DNA from 3 places in the Thalassolituus sp. UBA6592 genome. Region 3 is predicted to be linked to each of the others. Evidence: predicted binding sites of a transcription regulator. Region 3 holds the regulator's gene; each other region holds the start of a gene.
The links. The regulator PhoB, encoded in region 3, activates phosphate uptake and scavenging genes when phosphate is short. The targets are predictions, from matches to a motif close to TGTCATANNNNTGTCANA.

Region 1 (6,065 bases), on a different contig from region 3:
GCAGCAAAGCTTCTTCCAGCGTGCGCGACTGAGCGTTAGAGCGATACAGAATCGCCATATCGGCCCGGGCATTACCTTCTTTGGCCCAGTTATCCACCTGGTCGGCAATGTAACGGGCTTCATCCTGTTCATTAAAGGCGCTGTACAGACGAATAGGTTCGCCTTCGGCTCCGTCGGTAAACAGGTTCTTACCCAAACGGCCGCTGTTGTTGCTGATCACCGCATTAGCGGCCGCCAGAATGGTCTTGGTGGAGCGGTAATTCTGCTCCAGCTTAATCAGTTCAGCACCGGGGAAGTCCTGCTGGAAATCACGGATGTTGCCGATGTTCGCACCACGCCAGCCGTAGATTGACTGGTCATCATCGCCCACCGCCATCACTGAGACTTTGTTGCCGGCCAGCAGGCGGATCCAGGCGTACTGGATATTGTTGGTGTCCTGAAACTCGTCCACCAGAATATTGCGGAAACGCTGCTGGTAATGGGCCAGCAGGTCGGGGTTCTCCAGCCACAGCTCATGGGCACGCAGCAGAATTTCACCAAAGTCGACCAGACCGTTCTGCTGACAGATCTGCTCATACAGGTAATACACTTCGCGCAGCGTCTTGGCGAACGGATCGGATGACGGCATTACGTGCGCCGCACGGCGCCCTTCGTCTTTCTGCTCGTTAATAAACCACTGAATCTGCTTCGGCGGGTAGCGGCTGTCATCGACGTTGTTCTCACGCATGACACGCTTCACCAAACGCAGCTGATCATCGCTGTCGAGAATCTGAAAGTGCTGCGGCAGCCCGGCTTCGCGCCAGTGCAGCTTGAGAAAACGGTGTGCCAGACCGTGGAAGGTCCCCACCCACATGCCGTTGGCCGGAACATTCAGCAACTCTTCCAGACGGCCTTTCATCTCTTTCGCTGCTTTGTTGGTAAAGGTCACCGCCATCACTGCGAACGGCGACACCCCCTCCACTTCCAGCAACCAGGCAATACGGTGCACAAGCACCCGGGTTTTGCCTGAACCGGCACCGGCGAGCACCAGCTGATGGGGGGAACTGGCCGCAACAGCGTTGCGCTGGCCATCGTTTAACTGATCAACAAGCAATGAAATATCCATGGCGCGCAGTTTACCAAAGCACCAGATAAAAGACTGCTTTTTTGTACAGTACTCAACATGATTCACAGACGGTTGCAGAGCAAAATGGGCTTTCCGTGCAAAAGCCTTTTATAATCGGCCACTGAACAGGACAGGAAACCCGCTGTGAAAAACAGTCCGATACTGGCTGAAATCGAAGCCGCCATGCCCAATCTGCGCAAATCTGAGGTCAAAGTGGCCGAGTATGTGCTCAAATCACCGCAGCAGGTGATGCACATGCGCATCGTCGATCTGGCTCAGGAAGCACAGGTCAGCGAGCCCACCATTGTGCGCTTCTGCCGTGGTATCGGCTGCAATGGCTTTCAGGAATTCAAAGTCCGCATCGCGCAGGAAATGGCCATCGTTAATAACATCGGTCAGTTCGCTATTGCTGAAGACGACAGTATCGAAGACATCTGCGATAAAATCGCCGACACCACCATCCAGCGTCTTAATCAGGTCAAAACCCAACTTAAAGCCGAACAGATTGCCCACGCAGCAGCGGCCATCAGTAATGCCCGCCGGGTGGAGTTTTACGGCTTTGGCGCATCCGGTGCCGTGGCTATTGATGCCCAGCACAAATTTTTCCGCCTGCAGGTCGCCACCGCTGCCTATAGTGACCCTCATATGCAGGCCATGTCGGCTGTCACCCTGAGCGAAGCAGATGTGGTCGTGGCCATCTCCCAGAGTGGACGCACCAAAGATCTGCTGCACTCAGTGGAACTCGCCCAGCAACACGGTGCTCTGGTGGTGTCACTGGCGCCAGCTAATACCGCGCTCAGTCAGGCCGCTGATCTGCCGATTCACATCAATATCGAAGAGGACACCGAGCAGTTCACGCCGATGACCTCACGGATCGCTCATCTGATGATCATCGACATGCTGGCAGTGGCGGTTACCCAGCGCCGTGGGCCGGAATTCGCCAATCATCTCAATGCCATCAAACGCAGTATTAAGTCACTGCGACTGGAATCCAGTTAACAGGCGATTTTCCATTCATCAGGCTAATCCTTTCGACTGATGCCACTCTGTTCCGTCTTAAGTCTGAAGTGAGTGGACATTTAACGTCATTCTATAGGAAGTGTCCATCTGACCAGGTGCCGGCATTCCGGCGCCCGTAATCCGTCACCTCCGCTTAAGCCTCTGCATCCCACAAACCACGGGGCTTTGCGTAAGTATCAATTTAACCACTCTGCCAATATCGCTTATTGGCACATAAAACTACTTGGTTCAGGCCGGGGAAAATGTCATTCTTTTGCAACGAATAACAAGAAAAATCACAGCTGGAATTTCTGTGATCTGACAAAAGGAATCGATATGGAAGCTGCAGTGAAATTAGAATCTCACGAAGAAGTAGTGTCGTTTGACCAAGAAGGTAACGTAGTCGTTAATAAAGAATCCCAGATGTCGAAAAAATTGATGGCCCGCCGTGCCATTGAGGCGCACCTTGAGCGCAAGCGCCTGGAAAAAGACCTGGAAGATTATTATTTCGAAGAAGTCTGATTTATAAAAAAGCCGCAGATAAGTCTGCGGCTTTTTTATAAATGGCTGCCGGTGAACCCACCGGGAAATAATTATGAGTCTGCTTATTAATGTGGATTCAGGGTTTTTATTCGCTTTTTTACACTCCCTATCACCTCTGCTCACCTCTTTTCAACTACAGAGCTTTCAGCTCAACTAAAAATCCTTCAGCCAACTACGAACTAAAAAGCCTCCTGGTCGATGCAGCCGACTGAATATCCGCCTGTTTTCAGTTATTAAACCCGCCGGACCTTCCTCAGATAATGCCGCCAATACAGTCGTGTGAATTTCCATTTAACGCGGTTTATCACTCTGAACGCTAACAGCCGTGTATTTATTTAACTCCAGCAGACAGCGCTTTATTCATTCCGGCAGACGGTGCTTTATGCAAAAACAGCCAGCGGGTTTGCTTCAATTCCGCCGTGGCCCTGTTTTAACGCTGCTCCATATGCCACCTCAGCCCATTTATTTCCCGCTGCCGGATTCCGTCCATAAAAAAAGCCGGTCAGAGACCGGCTTTCTTCAGTTCAGAGTTCAGCACATCTTAAGACTTGCTGGTGAACTCTGGGTAGGCTTCCATACCACATTCGGACAGATCCACACCTTCGTACTCGTCTTCTTCGCTTACACGCAGACCCATCACAGCTTTCAGGATGGCCCATACGATGAAGGAGGCTACGAATACCCAGATGAAGATAGTCAGGGCGCCTACCAGCTGACCCATGAAGGTTGCATCAGCATCGGACAGCAGTACTGCGAAGATACCCCACAGACCTACAACACCGTGTACAGAGATAGCACCTACAGGATCGTCGATTTTCAGTTTATCCAGAGTCAGGATAGAGAACACTACCAGACCACCACCGATAGCCCCGATGATAGTAGCCAGGAATGGGCTTGGGTCAGCAGGTTCTGCAGTAATAGCAACCAGACCAGCCAGAGCACCGTTCAGAGCCATGGTCAGATCCGCTTTGCGGAACAGGATGTAAGCAACCAGCAGAGCGGCAATCAGACCACCAGCTGCAGCTGCGTTAGTGTTCAGGAATACGGAAGCTACTTCGTTAGCAACGCCTACGTCAGACAGCTGCAGAGTAGAACCGCCGTTGAAGCCGAACCAACCCATCCACAGGATAAATGTACCCAGAGTCGCCAGCGGCAGGTTTGCACCTGGAATAGCGCGTACTTCACCGTTAGGGCCGTATTTGCCTTTACGTGCACCCAGCAGGATTACACCAGCCAGAGCAGCTGCGGCACCAGCCATGTGAACAATACCGGAACCAGCGTAGTCGGAGTAGCTCAGTTCGAACATGCCGAATACAGCGTTACCGCCCCAGGTCCAGGAACCTTCCATTGGGTAGATGAAACCAGTCATAACTACAGCGAAAGCCAGGAAAGCCCACAGCTTCATGCGCTCAGCAACAGCACCGGATACGATAGACATAGCAGTCGCTACGAATACTACCTGGAAGAAGAAGTCAGAAGCACCGGAATAAGGCATAGAAGCATCTTCAACGCCGTTACGGTAATCAGCCTGTGCAGCCAGAACGCCTGCAACAGCTTCGTCAGTCATAGAAGCAACACTGTCAGTGCCACTCAGGAAGAAACCACCGCCGTACATTAATTCGTAACCGCAAACCAGGTACATGGTACATGCGATCGCGTACAGCGCGATGTTTTTGGTCAGGATCTCAGTCGTGTTTTTCGCACGAACCAGACCCGCTTCGAGCATGGCGAAACCTGCCGCCATCCACATTACCAGTGCGCCACACACCAGGAAATAAAAGGTATCCATGGCGTACTGCAGTGCATAAACTTGATTTTCCATTCTAAGCCCCCCGCATAAGGCTCTTAAATCTTTGAATTTTTAAAACTAGAGATTAAATCGCGTCTGCGCCGGTCTCACCGGTACGGATACGGATAACCTGTTCAAGAGAAGTAACGAAGATTTTGCCGTCACCAATCTTGCCAGTGTTCGCAGCCTTAGTGATTGCTTCGATAACCTTGTCGGTCAGATCGTCAGCCACTGCTACATCGATTTTTACTTTAGGCAGAAAATCCACCACGTATTCAGCACCACGGTACAGTTCTGTGTGACCCTTCTGACGGCCGAAACCTTTCACTTCGGTCACTGTGATGCCCTGAACGCCAATCTCAGACAGTGCTTCACGCACGTCGTCCAGTTTGAATGGCTTGACCACAGCAGTAATGAGTTTCATAGAAAACCCCTTTTCTAAAATGCTACGTATTGGTTTTTTAAGATGGCCCATGCGGGGGCATGGGCCATTGTAACTGTTTTACAGTTCTACAGGCAGGCTGTAGTAGAAAGCGACTTTCAGGTCGTCGTCGTAGGAATCATCTTCATCCATATCAACGATTTTGCTCAGAGTGAAAGACAGGTTGTCGTTCACAGCGTAAGACAGGTCAACGTGGGTGTAATCAGCTTCTGAACCTTCGTCGTCAGAAATACCAACCATTACAGAGTAAGCGTCGTAGCCGTAACCCAGAGTGATGTAGCTGTAGTCGTCGCTACTTTCTGCACCCATAGAGCCGGTGTAAGACAGGGAAGCACCCATGTAACCCAGGCTGATGATGTATTCAGAGAAGTCAAAAGTGTTGCCTTCTGAGTCTGGCTGGTCAGCACCGCCAGCAGAGCTTGGGTAGGTGTAAGTAGCCAGCATTACGTCGTAGCTGAAGTCTTCAACTTCACCAGCATAACCAACATACAGGTCGTACTCAGAGCCCCAGCTTGAGTAGCCGGATGCAGTCCAAACACCAGCGTAAGCACCGCCCATGGCGATATCCAGAGAGCCGTCAACCATAGCTGCGCCGTAGCCCAGATCCAGACCGCGCCACAGGTACATGTTAGAAACACCAGCAGAAGCTGAAACTTCTACGTCAGCAGCCTGTGCAGTGTTTACAGCAGCCAGGCCAGCAGTCATTGCGCTTGCCAGAACGATAGCTTTAGACAGTTTTTTCATGGTTCTTTTCCTTCATCAGTTAGCGAAAGCTTTTGGTAGCTTTTGGTTGTTGGTGCTTGCGCACCGTTTTCTTTCGATTAAAACCAGGTATCGCTGTATTAGCACTCGGTGTGCCAACTTTGAAAAACCTCCGTAGTATCAGGGTGTTATCAATCTTTTGCGGGGATTTACATGTTTTTGCCGGAATTTTCTGGTGCGCGCAAGGCAAAAATGCACAACAAGTGATCACAAACACATAAAACATAGCACCATTTTGATGCATGCCAATTTAAACGGCATTAAAGCAGCGCAACGGCAATTGATTCAAAGCAACATCAGCGGTGTTACGTGATAGGATTGACTGAATTTATGAGGACACGAGCACAATGACACCAGACCAGATTCGCACCCGTATTGAGCAACTGATGCAAAAAAGTCCACTTTCAGGGCTGAGTGACGACCTG
Region 2 (6,065 bases), on a different contig from region 3:
GCTGCCAAACACTTCTTTCGCCATATTTACCCGGTCGCGGTAGCGTTGCCGGGCCTGCTGCAGTGCTTTCTGCGGGCCACCCAGGAATGGCGGAATTTTCGCGATATGCGCTTCATAGCCCATCAGTCCGGAGAAGGTCAGCCAGCTGCTGTTACGGATGATATTCAGTGCGTCCAGATAATCGTCATCACTGGCAAAACCACCACGATGCAGGCCAATATCGATTTCCAGATTGATGCGCATCGGTTGCTGCAGGCGCTCCGCAAGGGCCTGGTATTGCAACAGACGGGCATTGCTGTCGACCAGCCATTGCAGCTGATGCTCAGGGAAAAAGCACAGATTCGCCGGTTGTTTGCTGTACCACTGATAAAAGTGTTCTGCCGCACTGACCGGCATAGGTTTGCCCATCAGAATGTCTGCGGCCGGGATCTGTTTGACCAGATGCATCAGGAAAGGCAGATGAAAACTCATCAGGCGCTGCGTACCGGTACGATGCATGATGTATTGCAGTAAAGGCACGGAAGGCAATGATTTGGCAACAATACGGTAATTGAAGCCCTGATTAATCACATTCATCAGCTGGTCGATATTGTGGTCGAGGCGCTGCTTGTCGATGACCAGAGTCGGAGTGGATATTCCGGCTTTGTGCAGGGCTGTCTTCAGATTTTCAAAATACTGATCGGTCATAGAGGGTTCCGCAACATGCAAGGCTACAACTGTGAAACATGATTATAGTACGTTTGTACCATATATATTTCGCAAGCGCTATCAGGGTGAATTCCGATAGCCGGACCATTTCTGTATACGCGAAAAAGAGAGGAGGGTCACCAGCCGGAGAGAACCGGCTGGGACAAAGTGGGCATCAGAGCCAGATAGCGCGGAAAATGAAGAAGAACAGAATCGACAGCGCTGCGCCTGCCGGCAGAGTCACCAGCCAGGAGATAAAGATAGAACCGACTTTACGGTAATTGAGCGAACCGGCGCCCATCGCCAGACCAATACCCAGAATGGCACCGATCAGAACGTGCGTGGTGGAAATCGGCAGCCCGGTACCGGACGCCACCACCACTGTGGTCGCTGCGGCCAGAGTCGCTGCGAAGCCGCGGCTTGGTGTCAGCTCAGTGATGCCTGTGCCCACGGTAGCGATCACCCGGTGACCGAACGTCACCAGACCAGCAACGATGCCGACGCCACCCACCATCAGAATCCACACCGGAACGGCGGATTTAGCGGCAATTTCACCACCATGGCTGATAACACCATAGATGGCGGCCAGTGGCCCAATGGCGTTAGCAACGTCGTTAGAACCATGAGCAAACGCCATGGCACAGGCCGTAAATACCATGAGTACAGAGAACACTTTCTCGACATTGGCGATGTGAATGTCTTCTGATACTTCCGGATCGGCGTGAATACGGCTGACAATGATGCGACCAATAAACATGACGGCAATACCGACCAGCAGCGAAATCCAGGCGGCATTGATAAACGACAGCTGCAGGCCCAGATGCTTCAGACCTTTCAGCAGCGTGACCATGGAAATAATAAAACCAACCAACAGGATGTAGAACGGAACCAGTCGTTTGGATTGAGAGAAGGGATCTTTGTTGTCGTGAATAAAGTGCTGAATGGTTTTATACAGAACAAAGGAAATACTGCCGGCAATGACGGGAGACACTACCCAGCTGGCGGCGATGTTGCCGACTTTGCCCCATTTTACCGCTTCCATGGAGATACCGACGGCGGCAAAACCTACGATGGCACCCACGATCGAGTGCGTCGTCGATACCGGCCAGCCACGATAGGAAGCGATTAACAGCCAGGTACCGGCGGCCAGCAGGGAAGCCAGCATGCCGAACACCAGAAGTTCCGGGCGGTCTGCGAGTGCGGATGGGTCAATGATGCCCTTACGGATGGTCGCGGTAACTTCACCACCGGCCAGCAGAGCACCGAGGAATTCAAAAATGATGGCGATAATAACCGCCTGACGAATAGTGATAGCTTTGGAACCTACAGAGGTTCCCATTGCATTTGCTACATCGTTAGCGCCAATGCCCCAGGCCATAAAGGCGCCGAAGATACAGGCCAGGATGATGAACAACTGCCCCTGGTCAGTGATCAGATCCATTACGGACTCCCCGATTAAAATCGCGCGCATTCTAACTCAGGCCACGGCCGGATCACAGCACCCAGAGGCCAGATTACAGAAAGATTACAGCGGAATGATCTGTGTCAGATATGACATGGCGTAAAAGCGGCTGAAAAATAAACAGCCGGCGTGTAGCAAGCTGGACTGCGGTTGCCTTGATGGGCGTCTGATCACCGGCTCGGGTGATCAGACTCAGGCGATCAAAGTTGAGTGATCGGAATGTAGCGGGCGTTCTGACGATTGCCGTAGGCCCGCATCTGCCAAAGGCAGAGAATAATAAATACGGCACAGCCAATCAGCCAGGCGGCAGAGCTGCCCGGATGTTGTGCAAAGGTACCGATCTGATAAACGATAACCGCTGTGGTATACGCCAACCCGGTACTCCAGCCAGCAACAAACAGCATCCAGCGCACCCCGGATTCACGCACAATGGCGCCCAGAGTTGCCACACACGGCGTGTACAGAAGCACAAAGACCAGATAAGAAAACGCCGCGATCTGGCTGCCAAACAGCAGGGCCATACTGGAGAAAGTACCACTGTGTACGCCCTGTTCAGCGGTCTGGTCAGCGCCAACAAGGCTCAGACCCAGTGGGTCGAGCAGGCTGTCCGCGAGCCCGGCAAGATTATCCGGAATAGTTTGCAGGGATTCTGCCAGTCCGCCCCACAAATCGTATTCAGTGTCTTCACCGCTTTCCGGGCTGTAGAGTGCATCCAGCGTACCTACCACGGCCTCTTTGGCGAAAATACCTGTGATGATACCGACGGTCGCTGGCCAGTTATCGTCCTGAACGCCCAGCGGCGACAGCAGCGGTGTGGCAACGTTCGCTACTTTGGAAAGCACAGAATTATCGGTATCTTCATTGCCGAAGGAACCATCGCTGCCGATGGAATTCAGGAAGGAAAGAATAACGACCACGGTGACGATGGTTTTACCGGCGCGCAGACAGAAAGATTTCAGGCGTTCCCAGGTTTTGATCAGAATGCCTTTCACCGTCGGCACATGGTAAGCAGGCAGCTCCATCACAAAAGGCGTGAGATCCGGTTTAAACAGGGTGTTTTTCAGTGCCAGGCCAGTGACCAGCGCCATAACGATACCGAGTACGTACAGGCTGAAGACCATGATGGCACCGTTTTCCTGAAACAGGGCAGCAGCAAACAGCGCATAGACCGAAAGACGTGCACCGCAGGACATAAACGGCGCCATGGAAATGGTCAGCAAACGGTCTTTCTCGGTGTCCATGGTGCGTGCAGCCATAACCGCCGGTACGTTACAGCCAAAACCAACGATTAACGGCACGAAGGATTTACCCGGTAAGCCTACTGCGCGCATCAGGCGGTCCATGACGAAGGCGGCACGGGCCATATAACCCGAGTCCTCGATCACAGATAAGAACAGATACAGACTGCCGATCACCGGAATAAAGGTGGCAACCAGCTGAATACCGCCGCCGAGACCGTCGGCCAGCAGGGTAGAGAGCCACTGCGGCGTGTTGACACTGTCCAGGACGTAATGTGTGCCGTCGACAAACACCGTGGCAAAGGCAATATCAAAGAAATCGATAAATGCTCCGCCGACGTTAATGGCGAACAGGAACATCAGATACATAACAAAAAAGAAAAACGGAATACCGAGCCAGCGGTTGATCACCCAGGCATCAATTTTTTCGCTCAGCGTTTGACCTTTTTTATTCACCGTCAGCACTGGTTGCAGCGCATGCTGAATGGATTTATAGCGGCTGTTGGCGATCAGCACGTCCATCGGTTGCTGGTGAGCTTTCTCCAGGGCAACGCGCTGTTGGCGGGCGGTTTCCAGCGCTTCCACGCGCTTGCTCTCCGGTACGATGCCACTGGCGTATACGTCGTTTTCCAGAATGCGGGTGGCAACCCAGAACGGATTATCCACAGCACCCTGTAATTGCTCTTTCAGTGACTGCACGGAATGCTCAAGATCTTCATCAAGACGCAGCAGCGGTGTGGCGACGGTGGCGTGCTCAAGGTAATGACCCATCACCCGGCGCAGTTCTTCAATGCCCTGGCCGGTGGAAGCAACGATTGGCACCACAGGAACACTGAGCTGATGAGACAGCAGCTGAGTATTCACATGAATACCTTCGCGCTCAGCCACATCAACCATATTGACGACACAGATAACCGGCACACCCATATCCAGTAACTGAGAGGTCAGAAACAGATTACGTTCCAGGTTGCTGGCATCGAGAATATTCAGAATGATCTGAGCTTCACCGCTGAGGGCAAATTCGCGGGCGATTTTTTCGTCCGTGGACAACTCATCGTCGTGGCTGTCGAGGGCGTAGGTGCCCGGCAGGTCGACGAGTTTATGTGTTTCACCGCGCAGGGTAATAACGCCTTCTTTACGCTCAACCGTCACGCCAGGCCAGTTGCCGACTTTTTGTTTGGAACCGGTTAAGGCATTGAACAGGGTGGTTTTACCGCAGTTTGGATTACCGATGACGCCTATAACTGCCTGCTTCATCCGATCACCTCGACTTGAATAATGGATGCTTCCTGTCGGCGCAGACTGATGGAGGAGCCGCGCAGCTGGATCTGGATCGGGTCTCCCAGCGGAGCAAACCGCCGCACCTCAAGCTGTGCGCCGGGCATAACACCCAGAGCAAGCAGTTTGCGGCGGAAATTAGTTTCGGTGGCAGTGAAACCCAGGATACGGGCCTGAGCACCTATTTCGAGTTGATCCAGTGTGAGCGTGGTCATACATATCCGGCAGGTAAATTGTTACGAAGATGGTAATGTTTATCATTTAATTGTACAAGCGGGCCGGAAGCTGCAGGAGGATCAATCTGTTCACATTGATGACAGGTGTCATGATCTGTCAGCAGCGGAGCCAGGTTTCTTTACAGAGGACGATTGTTCAAATTGCCCGGCTGGGTCTATAATGACCGCGTAACCGGCTCAGGTTAGTATCAAATCCATTCTGGCGGTAACGTCGGAAATAAGATAACAGCACGATATATATCCTGAACCGTCTCTGCACAATTCCATGTGACTGCATTTCATGCGACCTGATCAAAGTCTCTGTTTGCGGTCTCTGTTTATGGCATCTGTGTAGTCCCGGCGTGAGTTCCGATGAACTGAATACTGATATATCGTCAGATCATTGTTTGCGGTGTAACCGTATATATCCGTACCCGGAACCTGTGCCTTATATATTACGACTCTATACCGAGGTAATTCAGTGAGCGTATTTGATATCGATATTGATAAACAAATAAAACAGCACCAGCAAAAAATCCAGGAACTGGAAGAATTGCGTAAATCGCAGGAAAAGAAACTCGAAGGTATTAAAGAGTTTGAAACCGTTATTAAGCGTTTATGCAATCAAAACAGTCTGACTGAAAACGAATTATATGTTTCCCGTTCAGAACAGATTGAAGCCTGGATTCTCGCCATGGCAAAAGAAGAGACCCCATCTTCTATTTATGCCAACCTGAAAAAGCATTTTGCCCGTACCGCTCCACGTGGTCCGCGCGCTGCTGCCAGCAAGCCAGAGAAAGAATCTACTCTGCCTAAACCTAAGTTACCGGTGGGCAGCTACCGTAATCCGGCCACTCAGGAACGTGTTGAAAAGATCAAGCGTAACCCTAAGCAGCTGGATCAATGGATTGAAGAACACGGTTTTGCTGTTGTCCGTACCTGGAAAATCGACTGATCGCAGCGCAGTCCGATAAGCAATAAAAAAGGAGCCAGTGGCTCCTTTTTTATTGCTTATGTTTTAAGGCAGATACTGTGTTATCCGCGGCTGAATCAGGCAAGAATAAACTGTGCCTGACGCGCCTGAGGCTGGATATCGTTCACTTTTACTTTAATCGCCTGACCCAGAATGAAACTCGCATTCTCACTGCGGTGACTCAGAGTTTTGGTATCAAAGGTCCAGTCTTT
Region 3 (6,065 bases):
CGGGTGACATCGTGTACCAGCATCAGGCGGTCGCGGCGGCCAAACTGAGTGATGTTGAACTGCAGGTGGATATGTTTGTTGACCGGCGAGGCCATGGTCAGCGGGTCGCTGTAGTCGGCCTGATCAAAATAGGCTTTAAAAGATGGATCACGGATCAGGTTGGTGATCGGCTGGCCCACGTCGACCGGTGATTTCAGACCAAGAAAGCGCTGTGCCGCCTGGTTCCACCATTCCAGATTGCCATGGCTGTCGACCATCAGCACAGCGTCCTGCAGTGCGGCGGTGGAATCCTGAATACGGTTGATGATGGCCTGCAACTTCTGCTGATGTTTGAGGCTGCGGTTCTGCAGGCGGCGGGTTTCTGCAAACACACTGCCCCAGATACCGTAACTGGATGGCAGGCTGTCAATCTGACCAGAGGCCAGCCAGCGGTAAAGCCGTGACAGTTGCAGCATATTCCAGCCGATATAACAGACCAGAACCGCAACAACGCTCCAGCCATGGAGGCCTGTGAAGTAATCCAGGGCAAAGGTGATGATCAGCAGTAAGCTGATACGGCGCAGCTCCCTGCGCCAGACCGGGGTCATATCAGGTCCTTAAGGGTCCGGCTCATCATTGAGCCATCAGGAAGCTTTGGTAGAAAAACGATAGCCGGTGCCGCGAACGGTCTGAATCAGATGCTCGTGCGCTTTACCCAATGCTTTACGCAGACGGCGGATGTGTACATCCACGGTACGTTCTTCCACGTACACGTTGCCGCCCCATACCTGATCCAGCAGCTGCGCGCGGGAATAAGCGCGTTCCTGATGGGTCATAAAGAATTGCAGCAGACGGTATTCCGTCGGGCCTATTTCAACCGGTTTGCTGTTGGAGGTCACCCGGTGGCACACCGGATCCAGCATCAGGCCACTGACTTCAATCGGTTCTTCCACGCCCTGCGGTGTTGCCCGGCGCAGCACGGCTTTCAGGCGTGCTACCAGTTCGCGTGGAGAAAATGGTTTGGTGATGTAGTCGTCGGCGCCGGCTTCCAGCCCCTGGACTTTATTGTCTTCCTCACCTTTGGCGGTGAGCATGATGATCGGCATTTCCGCTGTCATGTCATCGCGTTTCAGGCGACGGGCGAATTCCACACCACTGGTGCCCGGTAACATCCAGTCGAGCAGTACCATATCGGGCTTGTGATCCACGATATGGGAGTGTGCTTCCTGTACGCTGGCGGCTTCCAGGCACTCGTAGCCTGCCATTTCCAGCGCCACGGCGATCATTTCTCGAATCGGTGCTTCGTCATCGACGATTAACACCCTTTTGCCTGCTTTTGTCATAGTCGTCACGTAAGTGTCATATACCCTTATTGCGCAGGTATTACACTGGTGCAATGTTACAACGATGTGACAGTGGCAGTATTAGAGGAACTTTTACGGGTTTATACCGACGCCTGAGTCAGCCAGTAGTGTGCTGCAATACCCAGCCAGATGATCAGGCCGAACCAGTAACTGCGCAGGAATTCGGTAAAGCAGGGCTCCCGTTCACGCGAGCGGATGGCCCAGAGTTGCCAGATAAAGAATACGGCGCCGGCGGCAACGGCAGCATAATACGGCCAGCCCAACAGCAGCTGACTGCCTGCTGCCAGCAGGCAGAACAGCGTGACGGCCTGCAGGATGCCGATCATCACAATATCAAGATCACCGAACAGTACCGCGGTGGATTTGATCCCCACGTTGACATCATCGTCGCGGTCGACCATGGCATACATGGTGTCGTACGCCACGGTCCACGACAGGTTGGCGATATAAAGCAGCCAGGCAACTTCCGGTACGTTACCGGTCTGTGCGGCGAAGGCCATCGGAATACAGCAGGAGTAGGCGGCGCCGAGAAAAACCTGCGGCAGATGGGTGTAGCGCTTCATGAACGGATAAAGCGAGGCCAGCCCCAGGGCAGCGAATGACAGCATCACCGTCAGCTTGTTGGTCAGCAGTACCAGCAGAAATGCGGCGAACACCAGTACGGCAAAACCGGTCAGCGCCTGGCGGGAAGAAATACGGCCGGTGGCCATTGGCCGTTGCGCGGTGCGCTTAACAAAGCCATCGACTTTGCGGTCGGCAAAGTCATTGATGATGCAGCCGGCGGAGCGCATCAGGAATACACCGACGACAAAAATCACCAGCAGATGCAGATCCGGCATGCCTTCTGCGGCAATCCACAGTGCCCACAGGGTGGGACCAAGCAGCAGGTAGGAGCCAATAGGGCGGTTAAAACGGGTGATGGCGATCCAGTCCTGCCATTGCGGCCAGTGGCGGTTCAGCAGTTCAGTCAACGCAGTCATGCACAGTGTTCCGGTCAGATGAATTCCAGCAGATGCTCAGAGAAGGCTTCAGTTACCAGCAGAGGTTTGCCTTTCAGTCTGAACAGCGAATAGCGCGCCCATTGTAACCCCAGACGGTTTTTTCTGCAGTGGCTGACCTTAAGCGGCGTGCGTTCAAGCGACGGCTGCCGGAACAGGTAGCTGCCCAGCGACTGTTCACCCAGATACTGCAGGCGGCGTTCACTGCCGGTCAGGGTCGACAGCGGCACCGCAGTGCGGGCATAGACCAGAGGTTTGTCGCCCAGACGCAGAACCACTTCACGGACCCAGACCTTCTGCTGCTGGCCAAGCCTGAGTTGCTGACGCTCAACTGGGGTTGGCGTGGTGCGGTATTCGCGCAGCAGCTGCACATTGAATGTGCCCGGCTGCAGACCAGACAAGCGGGCCGTCAGAGATCCTTCGTCCAGCAGCCAGTCGCGCCAAAGGGGTGTCAGCAGAAAGGGCGGATAGCGGTGGCGCACTGACCAAGAGGCTGACAGCGGGAACAGCAGGGGAGCGATGGCCAGTTGATCCTGATACATAGAAAACACAGACTCTTTAACGGCCGGAAGCCCGTCAGCGACTCAACCGGGTGATGAAAACGGCTTCCGGTACAGGCGCGGGCCCGGATAAATATAAGAAAATCAAAGGCGCGAGGATGCGTGAAATTGCTGCGGGGGGCAAGGTCAGCCGCAGTAACAGTCCTGTGCGCCGGCCAATTGCCCGCAAAAGACCGTTGATTTTACCGGCCCTGCTGGTACTTTACCGCCACTCAGCCCGTTCTGTGGGCTCCTTATTTTCACCGGATTTTGAGCAGGAATAACAATGAAAAAGTGGCAATGTGTTGTCTGTGGCTGGATTTATGATGAAGAAGCCGGCGCCCCGGAAGAAGGTATTGCACCGGGTACGCGCTGGGAAGATATCCCGGACGACTTCATCTGCCCGGATTGCGGTGTGGGCAAAGACGATTTCGAAATGATCGAAATCTGAGCCTTATCAGCGTCGTTTTCTGTGTGCCGCATCGGCGGCAGCACGGGAACGGCGCTGTTCTTCTTTTCGTTCATGCCGGTTTATGCGCACGCTGCTGTGGCTGGCCGGTCACTGAGCACTCTCTGACACGCTCTCAGCGCAGCAATCACTACAGAGCACTACAGAGCACTACAGGACACAACAATGACAACACAGGCATCTTCCAATGCTGATCCCATTATTGTGATCGGCGCAGGTCTGGCCGGATATAACCTGGTTAAAGAACTGCGCAAGCTGGGCTGTGACCAACCCATTCAGATTATCTGTGCCGACGACGGCCGCAATTACTCCAAGCCGATGCTGTCCACCGGCTTCAGCAAGAATAAAAGCGCCGATGAACTGGCCATGGCCAGCGCTGCCGATATGGCTGAGCAGCTCAATATCGTGGTGCGTAACAACACCCGCGTGACCGGCATTGATACCGATGCCCACCGCATTTTTATCGGTCAGGAGCCGGTGGCATACAGCAAGCTTGTGCTGGCCTGGGGAGCGGGAGTAATAGAGCCTCGCCTGGCTGGTGATGGCGGTGAGCGTATTTTCTCCATCAATGATCTGCAGGACTACAGCCGCTTCCGTGCTGCCGCCGAAGGCAAAAAGAAGGTGGTGGTTATGGGCGCAGGCCTGATCGGGATGGAATACGCCAACGATCTGGCTGCCGGTGGTTTCGACATTGATGTGGTGGCGCCGGGCGATCAGGCATTGCCGGCACTGCTGCCGAAAACCGCAGCGGATGCTGTGCAGAACAGCCTTGAGCAACTGGGCGTGCGTTTTCACATCGGCCCGGTGGTCAGCCGGGTGGATAACGCCGGTGACGGCGTTCAGGTTACCCTGAGCAATGGTGAAGTGATTGCCGCGGATCTGGTGGTGTCAGCCATTGGTCTGCGTCCGCGCCTGGATCTGGCGGTGAAAGCCGGTCTTAAGGTCAATCGAGGGGTGGTCACTGACCGCCAGCTGCAGACTTCCGCCGCTGATGTGTATGCGCTGGGCGACTGTGCGGAAGTCTGTGGTCATGTGCTGCTGTACGTGATGCCTTTGATGACCTGCTCCCGGGCGCTGGCGAAGACGCTCAATGGTACGCCCACAGAGGTTGTATTCGGTGCCATGCCAGTGACCGTAAAAACACCGGCACTGCCCGTAGTTGTGGCAGTTCCTGCCGATGAAAATGCGGGTTCGTGGCAGATTGAGTCCGATGGCAACGACGTTCAGGCAGAATTTCGCGCCGAAAACGGCGAATTGCTGGGCTATGCTTTGACCGGAGCCAGGGTTATGAATAAAGTAGCACTCAACAAGGCGTTGCCTGCCATCATGCCCTGAGCAACCCGTATATTGTTACTACATCCCCCGCGGAACCGGGGGCAATATCACAATCCAATAAGGATAATTTTCCATGCGTAAACCAGAACTGGCTGCGGCCATTGCTGAAAAAGCAGACCTGAGCAAAGAAAAAGCTGCAGAAGTGATCACTGCGATCACTGACCAGATCGCCAAAGCACTGAGCGAAGGTGATTCCGTAAGCCTGATCGGCTTCGGTACCTTTGAAGTTCGTAACCGTGCAGAGCGTCAGGGCAAAAACCCACAGACTGGTGAACCAATCACCATCGCAGCTGCAAAAGTACCAGCTTTCAAAGCCGGTAAAGCTCTGAAAGAGACAGTACAATAAGTACGCCTGAGCTGCTGACCCGAGAGTGGGTCACTCAGCTCGTCGTTGGCGAAGGGCTCTGTCCCTTCGCTCACCCCGTTTTACAGAACCTTCGTATTGATGTCAGTGACAGTTCCGATGCGGAACAGGTCACCATGGAATTTATGGCTCTGCTGAGTGAAGTGGCAGAGGCTGATCCGGCACAGATCCCCACTGCCTTGTTTGTTATTCCCAATCAGTTTGCCCACTTTGACGATTACTGGAACTGGTCGTTAATCTGCGACAACCTGCTGGTGCAGATGGGTTATGAAGGCCTGTTACAGCTGGCAACCTTTCATCCGCATTACCTGTTCGAAGGTGAGGATGAAGACGACATGAGCCATTTTACCAACCGTTCGCCGTACCCCATGCTGCACATTATCCGTGAAGCGGATATTGAAGCCGCGCTGGCGAGTGTGGCCCAGCCAGAGAAAATCCCGGAACGTAACCGCCGCCATATGCGCCGCTTAGGAAAAGAAGGTCTTTTGAAAAAGATGCCCATTCTGGCACAATCGCGCCTCTTTCAGGACGACCCGAACACCCAGGAGTCCTGATCCTGTCCGTAAACCGAGGATTACGCATGTTTAAGTTCCGTATGCTGCTGTGGGCTCTGTCCCTGATCATGAAAAAAGCAGCGAAGAAAAACCCTGATTTCCGCAAGCAGCTGGAAGGCAAGAATTTTGCTTTTCAGTTACAGACAGCTGATGGTGGTATTGCCCGACAGTTCACTGTGTCCGACAATGCCATCAGCAGTAAAGGCCGAGCTCATAAAGATCCGGCGTTTACCATTAGCTTTAAAGACGCCGATACCGGTCTGAATATTCTGACGTCGAAAGACAAGAATGCCTTTATGAAAGGTATTCAGGACAAAGACATCACCATTGATGGCGACCTGTCGCTGGTGATGTGGTTCCAGAGTGTCAGCAAGTATCTGAAGCCACGCAAGAAAAAATAACGCCGGGACTTTCTGCCGTCGCAGTGAGGTCCGGACGACAGGAAGCCCCTATGAATTTAACA

Region 1: B2Z72_RS08935 (PA3496 family putative envelope integrity protein) is a predicted target of PhoB. The motif match lies at 2,369-2,386, and genes of this name have one in related genera.
Region 2: B2Z72_RS05340 (inorganic phosphate transporter) is a predicted target of PhoB. The motif match lies at 2,200-2,217, and genes of this name have one in related genera.

Annotation. Positions count from the first base shown of each region.
Region 1 is NZ_DJIO01000091.1:35,172-41,236, reverse strand. Features, by position in the region: gene uvrD (DNA helicase II) at 1-1,105, opposite strand, end outside; gene B2Z72_RS08940 (SIS domain-containing protein) at 1,250-2,104, shown strand; gene B2Z72_RS08935 (PA3496 family putative envelope integrity protein) at 2,453-2,626, shown strand; gene B2Z72_RS08930 (ammonium transporter) at 3,189-4,469, opposite strand; gene glnK (P-II family nitrogen regulator) at 4,522-4,860, opposite strand; gene B2Z72_RS08920 (TorF family putative porin) at 4,939-5,622, opposite strand; gene B2Z72_RS08915 (accessory factor UbiK family protein) at 5,988-6,065, shown strand, end outside.
Region 2 is NZ_DJIO01000059.1:19,765-25,829, reverse strand. Features, by position in the region: gene B2Z72_RS05345 (DSD1 family PLP-dependent enzyme) at 1-687, opposite strand, end outside; gene B2Z72_RS05340 (inorganic phosphate transporter) at 863-2,128, opposite strand; gene feoB (Fe(2+) transporter permease subunit FeoB) at 2,350-4,644, opposite strand; gene B2Z72_RS05330 (FeoA family protein) at 4,641-4,880, opposite strand; gene B2Z72_RS05325 (hypothetical protein) at 5,362-5,835, shown strand; gene B2Z72_RS05320 (VacB/RNase II family 3'-5' exoribonuclease) at 5,931-6,065, opposite strand, start outside.
Region 3 is NZ_DJIO01000032.1:5,800-11,864, forward strand. Features, by position in the region: gene phoR (phosphate regulon sensor histidine kinase PhoR) at 1-587, opposite strand, end outside; gene phoB (phosphate regulon transcriptional regulator PhoB) at 624-1,322, opposite strand; gene ubiA (4-hydroxybenzoate octaprenyltransferase) at 1,424-2,323, opposite strand; gene B2Z72_RS02910 (chorismate--pyruvate lyase family protein) at 2,338-2,883, opposite strand; gene B2Z72_RS02915 (rubredoxin) at 3,167-3,331, shown strand; gene B2Z72_RS02920 (FAD-dependent oxidoreductase) at 3,515-4,684, shown strand; gene B2Z72_RS02925 (HU family DNA-binding protein) at 4,758-5,030, shown strand; gene B2Z72_RS02930 (DUF1415 domain-containing protein) at 5,045-5,602, shown strand; gene B2Z72_RS02935 (SCP2 sterol-binding domain-containing protein) at 5,629-6,003, shown strand; gene B2Z72_RS02940 (dicarboxylate/amino acid:cation symporter) at 6,054-6,065, shown strand, end outside.